DNA from 4 places in the Serratia sp. BNK-23 genome. Region 1 is predicted to be linked to each of the others. Evidence: predicted binding sites of a transcription regulator. Region 1 holds the regulator's gene; each other region holds the start of a gene.
The links. The regulator PhoB, encoded in region 1, activates phosphate uptake and scavenging genes when phosphate is short. The targets are predictions, from matches to a motif close to CTGTCATAAAACTGNCNNAT.
Positions count from the first base shown of each region.

Region 2: phnC (phosphonate ABC transporter ATP-binding protein) is a predicted target of PhoB. The motif match lies at 2,756-2,775, and genes of this name have one in related genera.
Region 3: ugpB (sn-glycerol-3-phosphate ABC transporter substrate-binding protein UgpB) is a predicted target of PhoB. The motif match lies at 3,262-3,281, and genes of this name have one in related genera.
Region 4: phoA (alkaline phosphatase) is a predicted target of PhoB. The motif match lies at 3,064-3,083, and genes of this name have one in related genera.

Region 1 is NZ_CP179900.1:3,959,054-3,964,009, forward strand. It holds gene ACMGF9_RS18830 (PstS family phosphate ABC transporter substrate-binding protein) at 1-125, opposite strand, end outside; gene phoR (phosphate regulon sensor histidine kinase PhoR) at 140-1,456, opposite strand; gene phoB (phosphate response regulator transcription factor PhoB) at 1,481-2,170, opposite strand; partial or broken gene sbcD (exonuclease subunit SbcD) at 2,386-3,617, shown strand; gene sbcC (exonuclease subunit SbcC) at 3,614-4,956, shown strand, end outside.
Region 2 is NZ_CP179900.1:3,518,071-3,523,026, reverse strand. It holds gene ACMGF9_RS16740 (cysteine hydrolase family protein) at 1-506, shown strand, start outside; gene ACMGF9_RS16735 (NAD(P)-dependent oxidoreductase) at 540-1,415, opposite strand; gene trpS (tryptophan--tRNA ligase) at 1,706-2,713, shown strand; gene phnC (phosphonate ABC transporter ATP-binding protein) at 2,831-3,664, shown strand; gene phnD (phosphonate ABC transporter substrate-binding protein) at 3,706-4,638, shown strand; gene phnE (phosphonate ABC transporter, permease protein PhnE) at 4,717-4,956, shown strand, end outside.
Region 3 is NZ_CP179900.1:4,755,251-4,760,206, reverse strand. It holds gene ACMGF9_RS22650 (high-affinity branched-chain amino acid ABC transporter permease LivM) at 1-485, shown strand, start outside; gene livG (high-affinity branched-chain amino acid ABC transporter ATP-binding protein LivG) at 482-1,252, shown strand; gene livF (high-affinity branched-chain amino acid ABC transporter ATP-binding protein LivF) at 1,254-1,955, shown strand; gene ACMGF9_RS22635 (PLP-dependent aminotransferase family protein) at 2,000-3,187, shown strand; gene ugpB (sn-glycerol-3-phosphate ABC transporter substrate-binding protein UgpB) at 3,375-4,694, shown strand; gene ugpA (sn-glycerol-3-phosphate ABC transporter permease UgpA) at 4,773-4,956, shown strand, end outside.
Region 4 is NZ_CP179900.1:3,389,339-3,394,294, reverse strand. It holds gene ACMGF9_RS16105 (malate:quinone oxidoreductase) at 1-1,103, opposite strand, end outside; gene phoA (alkaline phosphatase) at 1,564-2,991, opposite strand; gene ACMGF9_RS16095 (glutathione S-transferase N-terminal domain-containing protein) at 3,123-3,830, opposite strand; gene ACMGF9_RS16090 (ArsR/SmtB family transcription factor) at 3,905-4,588, opposite strand; gene ACMGF9_RS16085 (antibiotic biosynthesis monooxygenase family protein) at 4,764-4,956, shown strand, end outside.

The sequences.
Region 1 (4,956 bases):
TTCGCCAGCGTGTCGGAGCCGACGCTGGACAGGTTGCCCGCCAACATGCCGTCAGGCTGCGCCAGCGCGCCGCGTCCGGCCAGCAGCGCCAGGCAAAGCAACAGCCCTCGGGTGATTCGGGTCATACCGGTGTCTCGCGTTAATTTTTCACCGCATTCTCTGATAAAGCGGCGGGAACAATCAACCGATTGGGCAAGGTAAAGATAAAGCGGGTGCCGATCCCCGGTTCGCTGAGGATCTCCAGCCGCGCGTCGTGATGGCTGAGCGCGTGCTTGACGATCGCCAGCCCCAGCCCGCTGCCGCCGGTCTGGCGCGAGCGGGCCTTGTCGACGCGGTAGAAACGCTCGGTCAGGCGCGGCAGGTGCTCGGCGGCGATGCCAGGCCCGTTGTCGCTGACCTGGAACTGCGCGCCATGCGCCGTCTGCTGCCAGCTGACTTCGATATGGGTGCCCTTCGGCGTGTGGTTGACCGCATTGTACACCAGGTTAGACACCGCGCTGCGCAACTGGTCTTCATTGCCGAACACGTTGAGCTGTTCGTTCACCCGGAAGGTGATCTCGTGATTGCCACCGCTCAGCGATTGCGCCTCACGCTGCAACACCCGCAGCATCAGCGGAATATCCACCCGCTCGTTCATGTCGACATTGGGCGCCGCCTCGATGCGCGACAACGTCAGCAGCTGCTTGACCAGCCCGTCCATCCGGCGGGTCTGCTCTTGCATGGTGCTCAGCGCCTTGCTGCGCAGCGAGCCATCCTGCTCTTCGTCGCCCATCATCTCCAGATAGCCCTGCAGCACCGTCAGCGGCGTGCGCAGCTCATGGCTGACGTTGGCGAAGAAGTTGCGCCGCGCGCCCTCCAACTGACGCATCTGGGTGACGTCGCGCGCCACCATCAGCAATTGCCCTTCGGAATACGGCATCACGCGGAATTCGACGTAGTGTTCGTTGTTCAGCTGCAGCGTCAGCGGGCGCGAAAACTCCTGCTGTTGCAGATAGAGGCTGAATTCCGGATAACGCAGCAGGTTAAGGATGTGCTGGCCGTTGTCTTCCGGCCAGCGAAAGCCGAGCAGATGCTGCGCCAGCCCGTTGCACCAGAAGATATTGCCTTCGACGGTGGTCATCACCACCGCGTCAGGCAGCGATTCGGCCCCGCTGCGAAAGCGCTTGATCAGCAGCGCCAGCTCGCGCCGGCGGCGGCGGTTGCGCTGCTGCATCTGATACAGGCCATAGAACAGCGGCTCCCAGCTCCAGCGGCCGGGCGGCGGCGTCATGCTGCGGTCGATCCACAGCCAATGGGAGAGTTTGAGCTGGTTGTAGAAATTCCACACCAGCGCAGCCAGCGCAGAGGCCAGCAGGAACCAGGGCAGATAACCGAAAATCAGCCCCAGCAGTAAGGCGGGCAGACAGAAAAGAGCCAGCTCCAAAGCCAGCCTCTTCCACGACAGACGTTCTAACACGGCATATTCTCCAGCGCGGCGCGATCAGTAGCGCGTTGAGAACCGGTAGCCGGTGCCCCGAACGGTTTGAACCATTTTATCATGCCCACTGGTTTCTAACGCCTTGCGGAGCCGACGGATATGCACGTCAACGGTACGGTCTTCCACATAAACGTTAGTGCCCCAGACGTGATTAAGCAACTGCTCGCGGCTATAAACCCGCTCCGGGTGGGTCATAAAGAAGTGCAGCAGCTTGAACTCGGTCGGCCCCATATCCAGCGCCTGATCGTTCGCCATTACGCGGTGGGAGGACGGATCCAGGCTTAGCCCTTGCATTTCAATCACTTCTTCCACCGCCATCGGCGAAATGCGGCGCATGACCGCTTTGATGCGCGCCACCAGCTCCTTGGGCGAGAACGGCTTGGTGATGTAATCATCCGCCCCCACTTCCAGGCCGCGCACCCGGTCTTCTTCTTCGCCGCGCGCGGTCAGCATCATCACCGGGATATCTCGGGTCAGCGCTTCGCGCTTCATATGTTTGATAAACTGAATGCCGGAACCGCCGGGCAACATCCAGTCAAGCAACACCAAATCAGGGAACGGCTCAGACAGACGCGTCACGGCGCTGTCATAATCTTCGGCTTCCAACGGTTGGTAACCATTCTGTTCCAACACAAAGCACACCATCTCACGGATCGGCGCTTCGTCTTCCACCACCAGTATGCGTCTTGCCATCGTCAATCCTGCCAATGTGTTAGCGACTTTTCGGGCGCCATTATGCGTCAGTTTTGTGACACTTTTATGAAAAAAACCGGCTGTTATAGGCAGTAAGCATAGCGATTATTTCCCGCAGTAACGAAAAATCATCCGGTTGTCATCATCATTGCGCCGGGACAGCCGCCGCCGCGGCCTTTATAATCATCGCCATTATCTTTACATCCGGGAGTGTCATGCGCCTGATCCACACCTCTGACTGGCACCTTGGCCAGTACTTTTTCACCAAAAGCCGCGCCGCCGAGCACCAGGCTTTTCTGAACTGGCTGATCGAACAGGTAGATCAGCAGCAGGTGGATGCGCTGATCGTCGCCGGGGATCTGTTCGATACCGGCTCACCGCCCAGCTATGCCCGCGAGCTGTACAACCGCTTCGTGGTGGAACTGCAGCGCACCGGCTGCCAGCTGGTGGTGCTGGGCGGCAACCACGACTCGGTGGCGACGCTGAACGAATCGCGTGAGCTGCTCTCCTGCCTGAACACCACGGTGATCGCCAGCGCGCAGGGCGCCCCGGAACAGCAGATCGTGGTGCTTAACCAACGCGACGGCCAGCCGGGCGCGGTGCTGTGCGCCATCCCGTTCCTGCGGCCGCGCGATCTGCTCACCAGCCGCGCCGGCGAATCCGGCGCGCAGAAACAGCAGGCGCTGCAGGAAGCCATCGCCGAACATTATCAAGCGCTGTATCAGGCGGCCTGCGAGCGCCGCGACCAGTTGGGCCTGCCACTGCCGATCGTCGCCACCGGCCACCTGACCACCGTCGGCGTTACCACCTCCGACTCGGTGCGCGACATCTATATCGGCACCCTCGACGCCTTCCCGGCGCAGACCTTCCCCCCGCCGACTATATCGCGCTGGGCCACATTCACCGCGCGCAGAACGTCGCCAAATCGGAGCATATTCGCTATAGCGGCTCGCCGATCCCGCTGAGCTTCGATGAGCTGGGCAAAGCCAAAAGCGTCTTCCTGGTGGATTTCGCCGACGGCGCTTTGCAGCGGGTAGAAACGTTAACGATCCCGCAGTTTCAGCCCATGCAACTGATCAAAGGCGATCTGGCCGAGATCGAACGGCAGCTGCGGCAATTTGCCGACTATGCCGGCGAGCTGCCGGTGTGGCTGGATATCGAAGTGGCGACGCAGGACTACCTCAGCGATATCCAGCGCCGCATCCAGCTGATGGCGGATGCGCTGCCGGTGGAAGTGGTGCTGCTGCGGCGCAGTAAAGAGCAGCGCCGCCAGGCGATCGCGCAGCAGGATAAGGAAACGCTCAACGAGCTGAGCGTCAACGAGGTGTTCGAACGGCGCCTGGCGCAGGAGGCCGACATGCCCGAAGCGCGCCAACGGCGGATGCACCAACTGTTCCGCCAGGTGGTCGAGGCGGTGCAGCACAACCCTGAAGAGAGCAACCCATGAAAATCCTCAGCCTGCGGTTAAAAAACCTCAACTCGCTGCAGGGCGAATGGAAGATTGACTTCACCGCCGAGCCGTTCGCCAGCAACGGCCTGTTCGCCATTACCGGCCCGACCGGCGCGGGCAAAACCACCCTGCTGGACGCCATCTGCCTGGCGCTGTACCACCAGACGCCGCGTCTCAACGTCACGCCAAGCCAGAATGAACTGATGACCCGCCACACCGCCGAATCGCTGGCGGAGGTCGAGTTCGAGGTCAAGGGCATCGGCTATCGCGCCTTCTGGAGCCAGCGCCGCGCCAAAAACGCGCCGGACGGCAATCTGCAGGCGCCGAAGGTCGAACTGGCGCGCCGCGAGGACGGCAAGATCCTGGCGGACAAGGTGCGCGACAAGCTGGAGCTTACCGCCGCCATCACCGGGCTGGACTTTGGCCGCTTCACCAAATCGATGATGCTGTCCCAGGGGCAGTTCGCCGCCTTCCTCAACGCCGACGCCAACGATCGCGCCGAGCTGCTGGAAGAGCTGACCGGCACCGAAATCTACGGGCGGTTGTCCGAACAGGTGTTCGAGTCGCACAAGCAGGCCAAAACCGATCTGGATGCGTTGCATCAACGCGCCAGCGGCATCGAACTGCTGAACGACGAACAGCGCCAGTCTCTGACCGAACAGCTGGCGGCGCTGAGCGCGCAGGAAATCGCTCTCGGCGAACAAACCCAGCGGCAGCAACAGGCGCTGAGCTGGCTGCAGCAATGGCAACGCCTCCGGCAACAGCAAAGCGAGGGGCAATTGCGGCTGGACACCGCCCAGCGCGAGCAGGCGGAGGCCGCCCCGCAGCTGCAGCGGCTGGCGCTCAGCGAGCCGGCCGAGAAATTGCGGCCGCTGCGCGGTGAACGCGATCGCTGCCGCGCCGAGCTGCAAACGATACAACAGCAGGCAGCCCAGCTGACGCAACAGCAGGAACAGCAGTCGGCGCAGTTGACCCCGCTGCAGCAGGCGGTGGAGAAAACCCGCCAGGCGCAGCAAGCGCATGCCGAACACATGCGGCAACAGCAACAGCTGATCGACGAGCAGGTCGCCCCGCTCGACCATCAAATAACCCAACTGCAGTCGACACAGGCCGAACGTAGACAGGCCGGCGATGCCGCCGCGCAGCAGTTCGCCCAGCAGCAGACCGCGCTGGAGCAGCTCACCGCTCAGCGCAGCCAACTGACGAGGCAGGCCGCACAGCATCAGCAGCAGTTGAACACGCTGACCGAAGCGCTGGCCGTTCAACAGCAACAGCAGCAGGCGCTGGAGGCGCAAACGCCGCTGGCCCCGCTGCGCCAGCGCCTGGGCGTCCTGGC
Region 2 (4,956 bases), 440 kb from region 1:
TCGATGTGCAGGAAGGGTTGTTTACGCCGCCGCCGGCGGATGCCGCGGGCACCGTTGCGCGCATCAATCAGCTGAGCGAGCGCGCCCGCCGGGCCGGTGCGCCGGTTGTCGTCATTCAGCACCATACGCCGGACGATGAGTTGCCGCACGGCAGCGCCGCCTGGCAAGTGCTCGCGGCGCTGACGGTGGCGCCGGGCGACCATCGGGTGGAGAAAACCACGCCGGACTCGTTCCTGCGCACCTCGCTCGGCGCGTTACTGATCGCCAACGGCGTATCGCAGCTGGTGGTGTGCGGCTACTCCACGCCGTTTTGCATCGATACCACGGTGCGCAGCGCGGCGGCGCGCGGTTATCCGGTGACGCTGGCGGCGGATGCGCATACCTGCCACGACAAATCCTATGCCGACGGCCTGCTGATCCGCACCCACCATAACGAGACGCTGTCGAACATCGACAGCTTCGGCGTGCCGATCCGCGCGGTGCCCGCGGCGGACATCGTGTTCTGATAACGGAAAAACGGGGGCCGAGGCCCCCGTTCGTTATTTCAGGCCCGCCCGCCGCGCCGCCACCTTGGCCAGCGCCGCCCAGTCCAGATCCGCATCCCCCTGCGCCATCGCGTCGAGGAAGTTGTCTTTCAGCACCCCGGCGAAAGGCATCGGCGTATGGCTGTCGGCGCCGGCGGCCAGCGCCAGCCCGACGTCCTTCAGCCCCAGCGCCAGCCGGAATCCGGCGGGTGAATACTTCTCGGCGGCGATCAGCGCGCCATAGCCCTGATAGGCCGGGGCGGCGAAGACGGTGCTGCTCAGCATCTGCAGGTAGTCGGCGCCGGACACGCCGTAGTTGCGTACCAGCGCGCTGCCTTCCCCCATCGCTTCAATGGCGCTGGCCAAGGTAAAGTTGGTGGCGATTTTGACCACGTTAGCCTGCGCCGGATCGGCACCGAAGTGCCAGGTTTTCTGGCCAAGGGCATCGAACAGCGGCTGCGCTTGCTTCAGCCGCTCGCTATCGCCGGCCGCCAGAATATTCAGCTTGCCGGCGGCCGCCACGTCGACCCGCCCCAGCACCGGCGCGGCGAGATAGCCGATGCCGTGTTCCGCATGCAGCGTCGTCAGGCGTTTGGCGAGTTCGACCGAGATGGTCGCCATATTGATATGCAGCGCGCCCGGTTTCATCTGTTGCAGCAATCCGCTGTCCACCACCACCTGTTGCGTGGCGGCATCGTCGGCCAGCATGGTGATCAGCACGTCGACATCGGCCAACTGTTCCGGCCGTTCGGCCTGCCGCGCGCCGGCGCTCACCAGCGGCTGCGCCGCCTGCGGCGAGCGGTTCCATACCGTTAAGGCGAAGCCCGCCTGCAACAGGTTGGCCGCCATGGCGCTGCCCATCCCACCCAGTCCGGCAAATCCGATCTTCATCATGCGCTCCTTTTTCAGGTTGAAGGTTTTACCCTAGCGCGCCGAGCCAGGAACGCAAATGCCGGAATGTAACGTCGTCTTACGCATCGGCGGCGGGTTATTGACGCGCTGCCGCAGCGGGTATACCTTGATGCCATGAATATATCGATGCACTCCACCCACAATCAGTCATGGTGGCGCCTCTTCTGAGGCGGCACGAGTATTCACATCTCTTTTTAATGCCGCCGGTTTGGCGGCATTATTTTTTGTGGCGTTGATCCGGCGGTCTACAGACCTTCAGGAGCACTGTCATGAGCTACACCATTCTTACCGGCGATCGCGCCACCGGCCCACTGCATTTAGGGAACTTCGTCGGCTCGCTGCGCCAGCGCGTGGAACTGCAGCACCAGCATAACCAAACGGTGATGGTGGCGGATTTGCAGGGCCTGACCGACAACGGCAACAATCCGCAAAAAATCAGCGCCAACGTGCTCAACGTAGTGGCTGACTATCTGGCGGTCGGCATCGATCCGCACAAGACCACCATTTGCCTGCAGTCGGCGCTGCCGGCGTTGGCCGAGCTGACGATGTACTACCTCAATCTGGTCAGCGTGGCGCGGCTGGAACGCAACCCGACGGTGAAAAGTGAAATCGCCGAGAAGGATTTCGCCCGCAGCCTGCCGGCCGGCTTTTTGATCTATCCGGTCAGCCAGGCGGCGGACATCACCGCCTTTGGCGCCACCCACGTGCCGGTCGGCGAGGATCAGTTGCCGATGCTGGAGCAAACCAACGAGATCGTGCGGCGCTTCAACCACATCGTCGGCCAACCGGTGCTGACGGAGTGCCAGCCGCTGTTGAGCAACGTCGGGCGTCTGCCGGGGCTGGACGGGCAGGGCAAGATGTCGAAATCGCGCGGCAACGCCATCCCGCTTGGCGCCGGCGCCGACGAGGTGCACAAGGCGGTGATGAGCATGTTCACCGATCCCGGTCATCTCAACGTCAGCGATCCCGGCCGGGTGGAGGGCAACATGGTGTTCACCTATCTGGACGCCTTCTGCGACGACGCCGCGCTGGTGGCGGAGCTGAAGGCGCACTACCGGCGCGGCGGGTTGGGGGACGTGAAAATCAAACGGCTGCTGGAGGATTGCCTGCAGAGCCTGCTCGAACCGATCCGCACCCGCCGCGCCGAATTCATCGCCGATAAAGGCGAGCTGACGCGCATCCTGCAGCACGGCACCCGCCGCGCGCATCAGGTCAGCCAGCAGACGCTGCAGCAGGTCAAGGCGGCGCTGGGGCTGGACTTCTTTAGCCTGGAATGATGCGCACGCCGGGGCGGCACGCGTCACGCCCCGGCCATAAAACCATCATCCCACTGTCATAAACTTATCCGTTAATAGGTGCCCATAATGATTAGCCACTGAAACCAGAGAAATCATATGGCTCAGGCACTGTTAAAATTGGCGCAGCACGAGTTCCCAGGGCAGCACGCCGCCGCATCCCGCAAAGTGTTATCGGTAAAGGGGCTCGGCAAGGCCTACAAAGCGCAGCAGCGCGTGCTGGATGACATCAATTTCGATCTGCACGCCGGCGAGTTCGTGGCGGTGATCGGCCGTTCCGGCGCAGGCAAGTCCACGCTGCTGCATACCCTCAACGGCACCATTCCTTCCAGCTGCGGCGAGATGCTGCACTTCGAAGACGATGGCGTGGCGCAGGATATCGCCCAGCTTGCCGGCCGCCAGATGCGCCAGTGGCGCGCGCGCTGCGGCATGATCTTCCAGGACTTCTGCCTGGTGCCGCGGCTGGACGTGATGACCAACGTGCTGCTGGGGCGCCTGAGCCACACCTCCACCCTGAAATCCTTCTTCAAACTGTTCGATGACGCCGACCGCGCTCGCGCCATCGAGCTGTTGCAGTGGCTCAACATGCTGCCGCATGCGCTGCAGCGCGCTGAGCACCTCTCCGGCGGCCAGATGCAGCGCGTCGCCATCTGCCGTGCGCTGATGCAAAACCCGCAAATCCTGCTGGCCGATGAGCCGGTGGCGTCGCTCGATCCGAAAAACACCCGCCGCATCATGGATGCGCTGCAGAAAATCAGCGAAGACGGCATCGCGGTGATGGTGAACCTGCACTCGGTCGAACTGGTGAAAGAGTATTGCTCGCGGGTGATCGGCATCGCCCACGGGAAGATCGTGTTTGACGTGCATCCTTCGCAACTGAACGAACGGATCCTGCACCAGCTGTATGGCGAAGAAGCCAATCAGATCCATTGAAGCACTTTTGACCTTTACCCTTTACACACAAGGCACACCTAATGAAAAAAGTATTGAGTCTGACCACCCTGATGGCCGGCGCGATGATGGTCTTTAATGCTGCCGCAGCGGATGCGCCGAAAGAGCTGAACCTGGGCATTCTCGGCGGCCAGAACGCCACCCAGCAGATCGGCGATAACCAGTGCGTGAAGCAGTTCCTGGACAAAGAGCTGAACGTCGATACCAAGCTGCGCAACTCGTCCGACTATTCCGGCGTGATCCAGGGCCTGCTGGGCGGCAAGATTGACCTGGTGCTCAGCATGTCGCCGTCGTCGTTCGCCTCGGTCTACATCAAGGATCCGAAAGCGGTGGACATCGTCGGCATCGCGGTCGACGACGTCGACCAGTCGCGCGGCTACCATTCGGTGGTGGTGGTGAAGGCCGGCAGCCCATACCAGAAACTGGAAGACCTGAAGGGCAAGGCCATCGGCTTCGCCGATCCGGACTCCACCTCCGGCTTCCTGATCCCGAACCAGGCGTTTAAAAAGCTGTTCGGCGGCACGGTCGACAACAAATACAACAACACCTTCTCCAGCGTCACCTTCTCCGGCGGCCACGAGCAGGACATCCTCGGCGTGCTGAACGGCCAGTTTGAAGGCGCGGTGACCTGGGCGTCGATGATCGGCGACTACAACACCGGCTACACCAGCGGCGCGTTCACCCGCATGATCCGCATGGATCACCCGGACCTGATGAAACAGATCCGCATCATCTGGCGGTCGCCGCTGATCCCGAACGGCCCGATCCTGGTGAGCAACTCGCTGCCGGCCGACTTTAAGGCCAAAGTGGTCACCGCCATCAAGAAGCTGGATAAAGACGATCACGCGTGCTTTATCAAAGCGATGGGCGGCAAACAGCACATCGGCGACACCACCCTGGCGGAATACCAGACCATCATCGATATGAAGCGCGAGCTGACCAAAGGCGACCGTTGATTCCCGGCTGCCTCGGCCGCCCGAATGAAGGGGTTCAGCATGCTGAACCCCTTGTTCCATAACGATGGAAGACCTGTTTTGAATACCGATTTCGCACACTATTACCAACGGATCCGCAGCAAGCAAAAGCGCGAAGCGCTGCTGTGGTCGCTCGGGCTGGTGGTGCTGTACCTGGGCGCCGGCAACCTCGCCGAGTTCAACCTGCACACCGTCTGGGTGTCTATTCCGCACTTCTTCGACTATCTGGCCGAAACCGTGCCGACGCTGCACTGGCACCTGCTGTTCGCCGACGGGCGCACCGAAGGCTCGCTGGCCTAT
Region 3 (4,956 bases), 800 kb from region 1:
CGCTGCTGCTGGTGGTGCTGACGCTGTTCGTTATCAACCGCCTGCTGCGCATGCCGCTCGGGCGCGCCTGGGAAGCGCTGCGTGAAGACGAGATCGCCTGCCGCTCGCTGGGCCTCAGCCCGACGCGCATCAAGCTGACCGCCTTTACCATCAGCGCCGCCTTCGCCGGGTTTGCCGGCACGCTGTTCGCCGCGCGCCAGGGTTTCGTCAGCCCGGAATCCTTCACCTTCGTCGAGTCGGCCTTCGTATTGGCGATCGTGGTGTTGGGGGGCATGGGCTCGCAGTTCGCGGTCATTCTGGCGGCGATCCTGCTGGTGGTGTCGCGCGAGCTGATGCGCGATCTGAATGAATACAGCATGTTGCTGCTGGGTGCGCTGATGGTGCTGATGATGATTTGGCGGCCGCAGGGGCTGTTGCCGATGAAACGGCCGCAGCTGAAGCTGCAGGCGGCGGACATTCACGCGGGCAAGGGGGAACAGGCATGAGCGTTCAACCTTTACTTCAGGTGGAAGGCCTGTCGATGCGTTTCGGCGGGCTGCTGGCGGTCAACAATGTGGCGTTGACGCTCAATGAAGGCGAAATTGTCTCGCTGATCGGCCCCAACGGCGCCGGTAAAACCACGGTGTTTAACTGCCTGACCGGTTTCTACCGCCCGAGCGGCGGCACCATCAAATTGCGCGATCGCCATCTGGAAGGGCTGGCGGGGCAGGCCATTGCCCGCATGGGCGTGGTGCGCACCTTCCAGCATGTGCGGCTGTTCCGTGAAATGACGGTGATTGAGAACCTGCTGGTGGCGCAGCATCAGCACCTGAAAAGCGGCGTGTTCGCCGGGTTGCTGAAAACCCCGGCCTTCCGCCGCGCCGAAGCCGAGGCGCTGGCGCGCGCGGCGGAGTGGCTGGAGCGCGTCGGCCTGCTATCGATGGCCAACCGTTCGGCGGGCAACCTGGCCTACGGGCAGCAGCGTCGGCTGGAGATCGCCCGCTGCATGGTGACCCGGCCGGAGCTGCTGATGCTGGACGAACCGGCCGCCGGCCTCAACCCGAAAGAGACCGACGAGCTGGATCATCTGATCGTCGAGCTGCGCGATCGGCATAAGGTCTCGGTGCTGCTGATCGAGCACGACATGAAGCTGGTGATGGGCATTTCCGATCGCATTTACGTGGTGAATCAGGGCACGCCGCTGGCGCAGGGCACACCGGCGGAGATCCGTAACAACCCGGACGTGATCCGGGCTTATTTGGGCGAAGAATAATATGTTGTCATTCAATCAGGTATCCGCCCATTACGGCAAAATTCAGGCGCTGCATCAGGTCAGTCTCACGATAAGTCAGGGCGAAATCGTGACGTTAATCGGCGCCAACGGCGCCGGTAAAACCACGCTGCTCGGCACCCTGTGCGGCGAACCGCGCGCCAGCGAAGGCAGCATCGTCTTTCAGGGCCAGGACATTACCCAGTGGCAAACCTCGCGCATCATGCGTGAAGCGGTGGCGATCGTACCTGAAGGGCGGCGCGTCTTCTCGCGCATGACGGTGGAAGAAAACCTGGCGATGGGTGGCTTCTTCGCCGATCGTCACCAGTATCAACAGCGCATCGAACGGGTGTTCACGCTGTTCCCGCGCCTGCTGGAGCGCCGAAGCCAGCGTGCCGGCACCATGTCCGGCGGCGAACAGCAAATGCTGGCCATCGGCCGCGCGCTGATGAGCCAGCCGAAGCTGCTGCTGCTCGACGAACCTTCGCTTGGGCTGGCGCCCATCATCATCCAGCAGATCTTCGACATCATTCAGCAGCTGCGGGAAGAGGGCATGACTATCTTCCTGGTGGAGCAAAACGCCAATCAGGCGCTGAAATTGGCGGACCGCGGTTATGTGCTGGAAAACGGCCGCGTGGTGTTGGAAGATACGGGGGCTGCATTGTTAGCCAACGAAGCAGTGAGGTCGGCGTATCTGGGCGGTTAATCCGCCCCCCTACGAATTAAAATAATCAGGTACGAGAAGAAGAAATGAAGACAGAAGGGTTACTCGCGCAGCGCATCGTTAACGTAAAAAGTTCGGCCATCCGTGAATTGCTTAAGCACAGCAAGATGGAACACGTCATTTCGCTGGCGGGCGGCATCCCCTCTGATGCGCTGTTCGATTTCGAAGGATTGAGCATTGCCACCCAGCAGGCGATCACCGAACAGCCGAAAAGCGCGTTCCAGTATGGCCTGACCGAGGGCAGCCCGCTGCTGCGTGAGCGCATTTGCGCGCTGTGCGCCGAGCGCGGCGTCACCGCGCGCGCGGAAGAGGTGATGGTCACCGCCGGTTCTCAGCAGGCACTGGATTTGGTGATGCGCGCCATCGTCAACCCGGGCGACGTGTTCGTGGTGGAGCGCCCGACCTACCTGGCGGCGCTGCAAACGCTGGAACTGGCGGAAGCCAACATCATGTCGGTCTCGTCCGACAGCGACGGCATGGTGGTGGAAGAGCTGGCCGAGCTGCTGAAAACCCAGCGTATCAAGGGCGTGTACGTGGTGCCGAACTTCGGCAACCCGAGCGGCATCACCCTCAGCGCCGCGCGCCGCGAACTGCTGGTGAAGCTGGCCGCCGAACATAACTTCCTGATCATCGAAGACGATCCGTACGGCGAGCTGCGTTTCACCGAAGAGCGCCACCCGACGCTGCATCAGGTGTCGCAGCGGGTGCTGGGCAATACCGACCACATCATCTATACCTCGACCTTCTCCAAGATCCTGGCGCCGGGCCTGCGCCTGGGATGGGCGATCCTGCCGCCGTTCCTGCTGCATAAAGTGGCGATCATCAAACAGGCGGCGGATCTGCACGCCAGCGCCCTGTCGCAGAGCATCGTCGAATGCTACCTCGGCCTGGATCGCCTGCCGGCCCAGATCGAGAAGATCCGCGCCGCCTACAAACAGAAGGGTGAGATCCTGGCCGGTTTGGTGGAGCAGGAGCTGGGCGACTACATCACCTTCGATAAACCGAAGGGTGGCATGTTCCTATGGGCGCGTTTCCGCCAGCCGTTCAACGCCACCGAATGGCTGAACACCACGCTGCAGCAGGGCGTAGTGTTCGTGCCGGGGGAATACTTCTTCTCCGACAACCCGGATCGTTCGACCTTCCGCCTGTCGTTCGCCACTGCCACCGAGCAGCAGATGCAAGAAGCGGTGGCGCGCCTGCGCCGTTCGCTATAAGCCTCGCGGCGGCGGAGCTGATGCCCGCCGCCGACATCAAACCGCCATCTTCACTTCACCTTGCCGTCATGTGGCTGTCATCTAACGGTTATTTTTCTGTCATCCGCGCATGGCATGTTAGCTTCCGAACAAAAAACTGATTCTTTTCGCTCACGCGCTTTTACACCAGCTTTTTCAGGAGTTAGGCATGCTCACCTACGCTATTCGCAAAACCACGCTGTGCGTCGCATTGACCCTGGCGGTCAGCGCCCAGGCGCTGGCGGCGACAGAAATCCCGTTCTGGCATTCGATGGAAGGCGAACTGGGTAAAGAAGTGGACTCTCTGGCGGATCGCTTCAACCAGTCGCACAGCGACGTCAAGATTGTGCCGGTTTATAAAGGCAACTACGAACAGAGCCTGGCGGCGGGCATCGCCGCTTACCGCTCCGGCAAGGCGCCGGCGATCTTGCAGGTTTACGAAGTGGGCACCGCCACCATGATGGCCAGCAAAGCCATCAAGCCGGTCTACGAAGTGTTTAAAGAGGCCGGCATCAACTTCGACGAATCGGTGTTCGTGCCGACGGTGGCCGGCTATTACACCGACAACAAGAGCGGCCATCTGCTGTCGCAGCCGTTCAACAGCTCCACGCCGGTGCTGTACTACAACAAAGACGCCTTCAAAAAGGCCGGCCTGAACCCGGATCAACCGCCGAAAACCTGGCAGGAACTGGCGGCGGATACCGCCAAGCTGCGCGAAGCCGGCATGAAGTGCGGTTACGCCAGCGGCTGGCAAGGTTGGATCCAACTGGAGAACTTCAGCGCCTGGCACGGCGTGCCGTTCGCCAGTGAAAACAACGGTTTCGGCGGCACCAGTGCCAAGCTGGAGTTCAACCAACCGCTGCAGGTCAAGCATATCGCGCTGCTCGAAGCGATGAACAAGAAGGGTGATTTCACCTACTTCGGCCGCAAAGACGAATCCACCGAGAAGTTCTACAACGGCGATTGCGCCATCACCACCGCCTCTTCCGGTTCGCTGGCGGACATCAAGCACTACGCCAAATTCAACTACGGCGTCGGCATGATGCCTTACGATGCCGACGCGAAAAACGCGCCGCAGAACGCCATCATTGGCGGGGCCAGCCTGTGGGTGATGAACGGCAAAGACGCCGCCACCTACAAGGGCGTGGCCGAGTTCCTGCAGTACCTGGCGCAACCGGAAATCGCCGCCGAATGGCACCAGAAGACCGGCTATCTGCCGATCACCACCGCGGCTTACGACCTGACCAAGCAGCAGGGCTTCTATGACAAGAACCCGGGCGCCGACGTCGCCACTCGCCAGATGCTGAACAAGCCGCCGTTGCCGTTCACCAAGGGCCTGCGCCTGGGCAACATGCCGCAGATCCGCAGCGTGGTGGATGAGGAGCTGGAAGGCGTGTGGACCGGCAAGAAAACGCCTCAGCAGGCGTTGGACGCCGCCGTGCAGCGCGGTGACGTGCTGCTGCGTCGCTTCGAAGCATCAACCAAATAACCCTGCGTCGCGGGCCCGGCGGACCGGGCTCGCGTCTTCACGCCGATCCTTCCGTGCCCGATTAATGGTTTAACTGCTATGTCATCTTCCCGTCCCGGTTTCGGCTGCAGCTGGTTGCCCTATGCATTGGTGCTGCCGCAGCTGCTGATTACCGCCGTCTTCTTTTTATGGCCCGCCGGCGAGGCGCTGTGGTATTCGGTGCAGAGTCTCGATCCGTTCGGCCTGTCCAGCCAGTTTGTCGGGCTGGATAACTTTAAGCAGC
Region 4 (4,956 bases), 570 kb from region 1:
ATCAGGTTCGAGGTGCTCAGCGAGTGCAGCAGATCAAACAGCGAACCGTTCTTCAGGAACTTGCTGGAGAAGGTGGCGAACGGCCCGAACAGCAGCACGCGCTTGCCGTCCAGCATGCGGGTATCCAGGTGAGGCACGGACATCGGCGGCGAACCTACGCTGGCCAGGCCATACACTTTGGCCAGGTGCTGGTTGGCGATCTCCGGGTTGGTCGTGACCAAGAACTGGCCGCCGACCGGGAAGCCGCCGTAACCGTCGGCCTCAGGGATGCCGGATTTCTGCAGCAGGGTCAGGGACGCGCCGCCTGCGCCGATGAACACGAACTTGGCGTTAACGGTGGTTTCTTTACCGTCGCGGTTCAGATCGGCAACGGTTACGCTCCAGGTCTGGTCGGCGTTGCGCTTGATGTCGCGCACTTCGTGGCTCAGGTTCAGCTTGAACTTGTCGCTGGCGCTCAGTGCGTCAACCAGCTGGTGGGTGATCACGCCGAAGTTAACGTCGGTGCCCAGCGGCATGCGGGTCGCGGCGATTTTCTGCGCCGGATCGCGGCCGTTCATCACCAGTGGCGCCCACTGTTTGATTTGCGCAGGGTCTTCGGAGTATTCCATGCCGCGGAACAGGGTGCTGTGCTGCAGCGCCGCGTAGCGTTTACGCAGGAAGTTGACGTTGTCGTCGCCCCACACGAAGCTCATGTGCGGCACGCTGTTAATGAAGGATTTCGGATCTTTCAGGACATTGTTTTTCACCTGATAAGACCAGAACTGACGGGAGATTTCGAAAGACTCGTTGACCTTCACCGCCTTGCTGATGTCGATGGTGCCATCGGCTTTTTCCGGCGTGTAGTTCATTTCGCTGAAGGCGGAGTGGCCGGTACCGGCGTTGTTCCAGCCGTTGGAGCTCTCTTCCGCCACGCCGTTCATGCGCTCGTACATGTCGATGGTCCAGGTCGGCTCCAGCTCATGCAGATAGGTACCCAAGGTGGCGCTCATGATGCCGCCGCCGATCAACACCACGTCGACGGTTTTATTCTTCTCTTCAGCCGCCGCCTGTTGCGTAACGCCAAACAGGCTGAGACTGAAAATCAGGACGAGTAATTTTCTCATTGAATTAAATCTCTTGTGTGTAAATTCTACTCATTGCAGGTGAAAGAATTTAGCGGGAGTTACCCTGGAAATAATGAAGCCGACCGCCCGGCGTGAGCCGATAGGCAGCAATAATGCCTTTTTGTTAATAGGGTTTTTAACGAAAAGTGAACTATTGCAGGCCGTCCGGGTGCAAATTGATCGGTTCACGTTACTGGCGGGGTATTATTGTTTGCGAGAATGTTAAAAACTACTTTTGTAACTAAAAAAAATGAATATAAGCAAAAATAGGCCGGTTGCTGTCGTAGTAATAAACAAAGAGGGAAGAAAGGTCGTATAACCGCGTTATTTTCGGGGGTTAATTGTCGCGCAATTAAACGTTATTTCGTTATCACACAATAATTGCGGTTAAATTGCAAATACCTATCGGTAACCAATAATAAATGGCCGCCGTTGCGGGCGGCCATCGTGCAGAAGGCGGTTACTTGATGCCCATCGCATCGCGCATGGTGAAGAACAGATCGGTCTGATCGGTCAATCCCACCACGTTGGCGGCGTGCGGGCCGTAGGCCGCGACGCGCAATTGGGTGCCGGTGTGCCCCTGCGACTCTTCTTCCGAGTTGCCGTAGCTGAGGGTCATCGGCGCGCCGTCTTTGGTGGTCAGCATCTGGGTCAGGCCCGGCGCTTTGGCGTCGGCGGCGACGATCTGGCTGGAGTGTGCATGGTCGGCGGTGACGATCACCAGCGTGTTGCCGTCGGCGCGGGCGAAGGCCAGCGCTTTTTGCACCGCTTCGTCCAGATCGACGGTTTCACCAATCTGCCCGCACGGGTTAGCGGCGTGATCCTGCTTATCGATCGACGCGCCCTCTACCTGCAGGAAGAAGCCGTTCGGGTTATCTTTCAACAGTGCGATCGCTTTTTCGGTCATCGCCGCCAGCGTTGGCGTGGCCGCGGTGCGCGCCGGGTTGTTTTCGCAGGTTACCGCCGGCTTGTCGAGGTTGCCGTGATAGCTGGCTTTCGGCCCCAGCCAGCGCACCGGCATGTTGCCGTCGGCGAACAGACCCAGCAGCGGTTTTTGCTGGTTGGCCAGCGTAACGGCCTGCAGCTCATCCGCGTTGCTCACCCACTGGTAACCTTGCGCCGCCGCCTGATCTTTCAGCGATTTTCCTCGCCATTCGCCGCTTTTCGCCAGCTGGTTGAAGGACTTCGCGCCGCCGCCCAGCGTGACGTCGGCGCGGGTTTTCAGCAACTGCTCGGTGATGGAGCCGCGGCCGCCGTTTTCCAGCGCGTTAGCGGCGCATTTCTCGCTGGTTTCCTCCGGGCCGTAGCATTTGCGCGAGGTGACGTGCGACACCAGCGCCGCCGGCGTAGCGTCTTGCAACTCGGCGGTGGAGACGTTGCCGGTGGCCTTGCCGGCCGCCTTGGCGATCTCCAGCAGCGTCGGCTGATCTTTGCCGTTCACGTCCACGCCGAGCGCGCCGTTATAGGTTTTCACCCCGGTGGTCCAGGCGGTGGCGGAGGCGGCGGAATCGGTCACGTAATCCGGCTTGTGGGTTTTCTTGTCCAGCGAGTAGTGGGTGTATTGCCCGGTCAGCGGCAGGGCGTCGATGCCCTTGAAGTAACCGCCTGCGCCTTCAGCGTAGTTGCGCGCGGCGGTGATCTCGGAATCCCCCATGCCGTCGCCGATCAGCAGAATCACGTTTTTCGCCGTTTTGTCCGACAGCGACGCCTTCAGCGCGGCGGTCTGATCGCCGGCCAGACGACGGGCGCCGCCCGGTTCGGCGAGGTTGCCGCGCGCGGCGCGTTCGGTCAGGCCATCGGCATTGGCCGAGGTTTCCGCCGCGATGGCGGAGGAACAGAGCAGGGCGGACAGCACGGCGCCGGCGATCAGGGATACAGCAGGTTGCATGGGGTAAGCTCCTTGTCGTAATACAACAATGTAAATAACATCAAATTGTTACGAAAGGAGAGTAGAGCAGAGGGATGACAATTTTATGACAATGAAAGACGGGATGGCCCGGCGGCCACCCCGTTTGACAATCAGGCCGCGCGCGCCGGAATAGCCAGCCCGCGCTGCACCGCCGGCCGCGCCAGACCGCGCTCCAGCCACTGCGCGACGCACGGGAAACTGTCGAACGCCACCAGTTCGCGCGCCTCATAGAAGCCGATCAGGTTACGCACCCAGCCCAGCAGCGAAATATCGGCGATGGTGTAGTCCGCACCCATGATCCAGTCGCGGCCTTCAAGGCGCGTTTCCAATACGCCGAGCAGGCGTTTCGATTCGTTTTTGTAACGCTCCAGCGGCCGCTTGTCTTCATATTCGCGCCCGGCAAACTTGTGGAAGAAACCGAGCTGGCCGAACATTGGGCCGACGGCGGCCATCTGGAAGAACACCCACTGAATGGTTTCGTAACGCTGCGCCGGATCCTGCGGCAGGAAACGGCCGCTCTTTTCCGCCAGGTAGAGCAGAATGGCGCCGGATTCGAACAGCGGCAGCGGCCGGCCGCCGGGGCCGTCGGGATCGATGATCGCCGGGATCTTGCCGTTCGGGTTCAGCGCCAGGAATTCCGGCGTCCAGGTCTCGTTGTTGCCGATGTCGATCAGGTGCGCTTCATAAGGCAGGCCGATCTCTTCCAGCATGATGGACACTTTGACGCCGTTCGGCGTCGGCAGAGAGTAGAGCTGCAGCCGTTCCGGGTGCTGAGCCGGCCAGCGTTTGACGATCGGGAATTGGGTGGAATCGAGCATGGAAACTCCTCGGGTTGGCGGGGTTGCTTAAGCGTACCCCTTGAGTATTGCAGTAAAACTACCCCGCCGCCGGGTTACACCGTGAGGTCAAAATGTGCGGCCAGCGCTTTTTTACCGGCGGGGGGCAGCTGCAGTTCGCGGCTGTCGAGCCGGCGGACGATCCAGCCGCGTTGGATAAAGGCGGCTAACAGCGCGGCGCCCAGCGCGCCACCGAGGTGAGAGCGGCGTTCGCTCCAGTCCAGGCAGCCGCAGGCGAAGCGGCGGCGGGTGGGAGCGGGGGAGCAATCGACGCCCAGCCGCGCCAGCGCGGCCTGACCGATGTCGCTTAACCGGTAGTCTTCCTCGCCGGTCAGCCAGTTCAGCGCATGCAGCCGATCGTGCAGCTTCACCGCCACCTCGCCCGCCATATGGTCGTAACAGGTGCGAGCATATTGCAGCGAGGTGGGCGTGCTGCTTTTCACCGACGGGCGCGGCACGCCCGCCAGCGCCATCAGACCCTCCAGCGCTGCGGCCACCGGTTGCCCGGCCAGCCGAAAATAGCGATAGCGCCCCTGTTTGACGCAGGCAATCAGCCGCTGCTCCAGCAGCTTCGCCAGATGTGCGCTGGCGGTAGACGGGGCGACCTCGACCGCCGCGCTGAGCTCGGTGGCGGTGTAGGCGCGCCCATCCATCAACAGGCACAGCATGCGCGCCCGGGTGCGGTCGGCGATGGCGGCGCTCAGCGCCGCTAAACGATCTTCTATCTCGATGTTATGCATACTTCGAGGTTAGACGAAGTATGACGGCGCGTCCATCGCTAGCCTGTAGCTATCGCAGTCTGGTGCTGTGCGTCCGTGTCCGCTGGATATTGATGAGCGGGCGTTGAAATCGGTGCAGTGGCGCCGTTCACTGAATGCGCGCGTGCCGGAATTTTACCGTTGAGAGGAGACGAGGATGATTGCCGTGATTTTTGAACTGCAGGCCGCCGACGGGCTGCGCGATACCTACCTGACGTTGGCGGCGGAGCTGAAGCCGCTGCTGGCGCAGATCGATGGATTCATTTCCATCGAGCGGTTTCAAAGCCTGGCCGATCCTGCGCGCCTGCTGTCGCTCTCCTTCTGGCGCGACGAGGCGGCGGTGCAGCAGT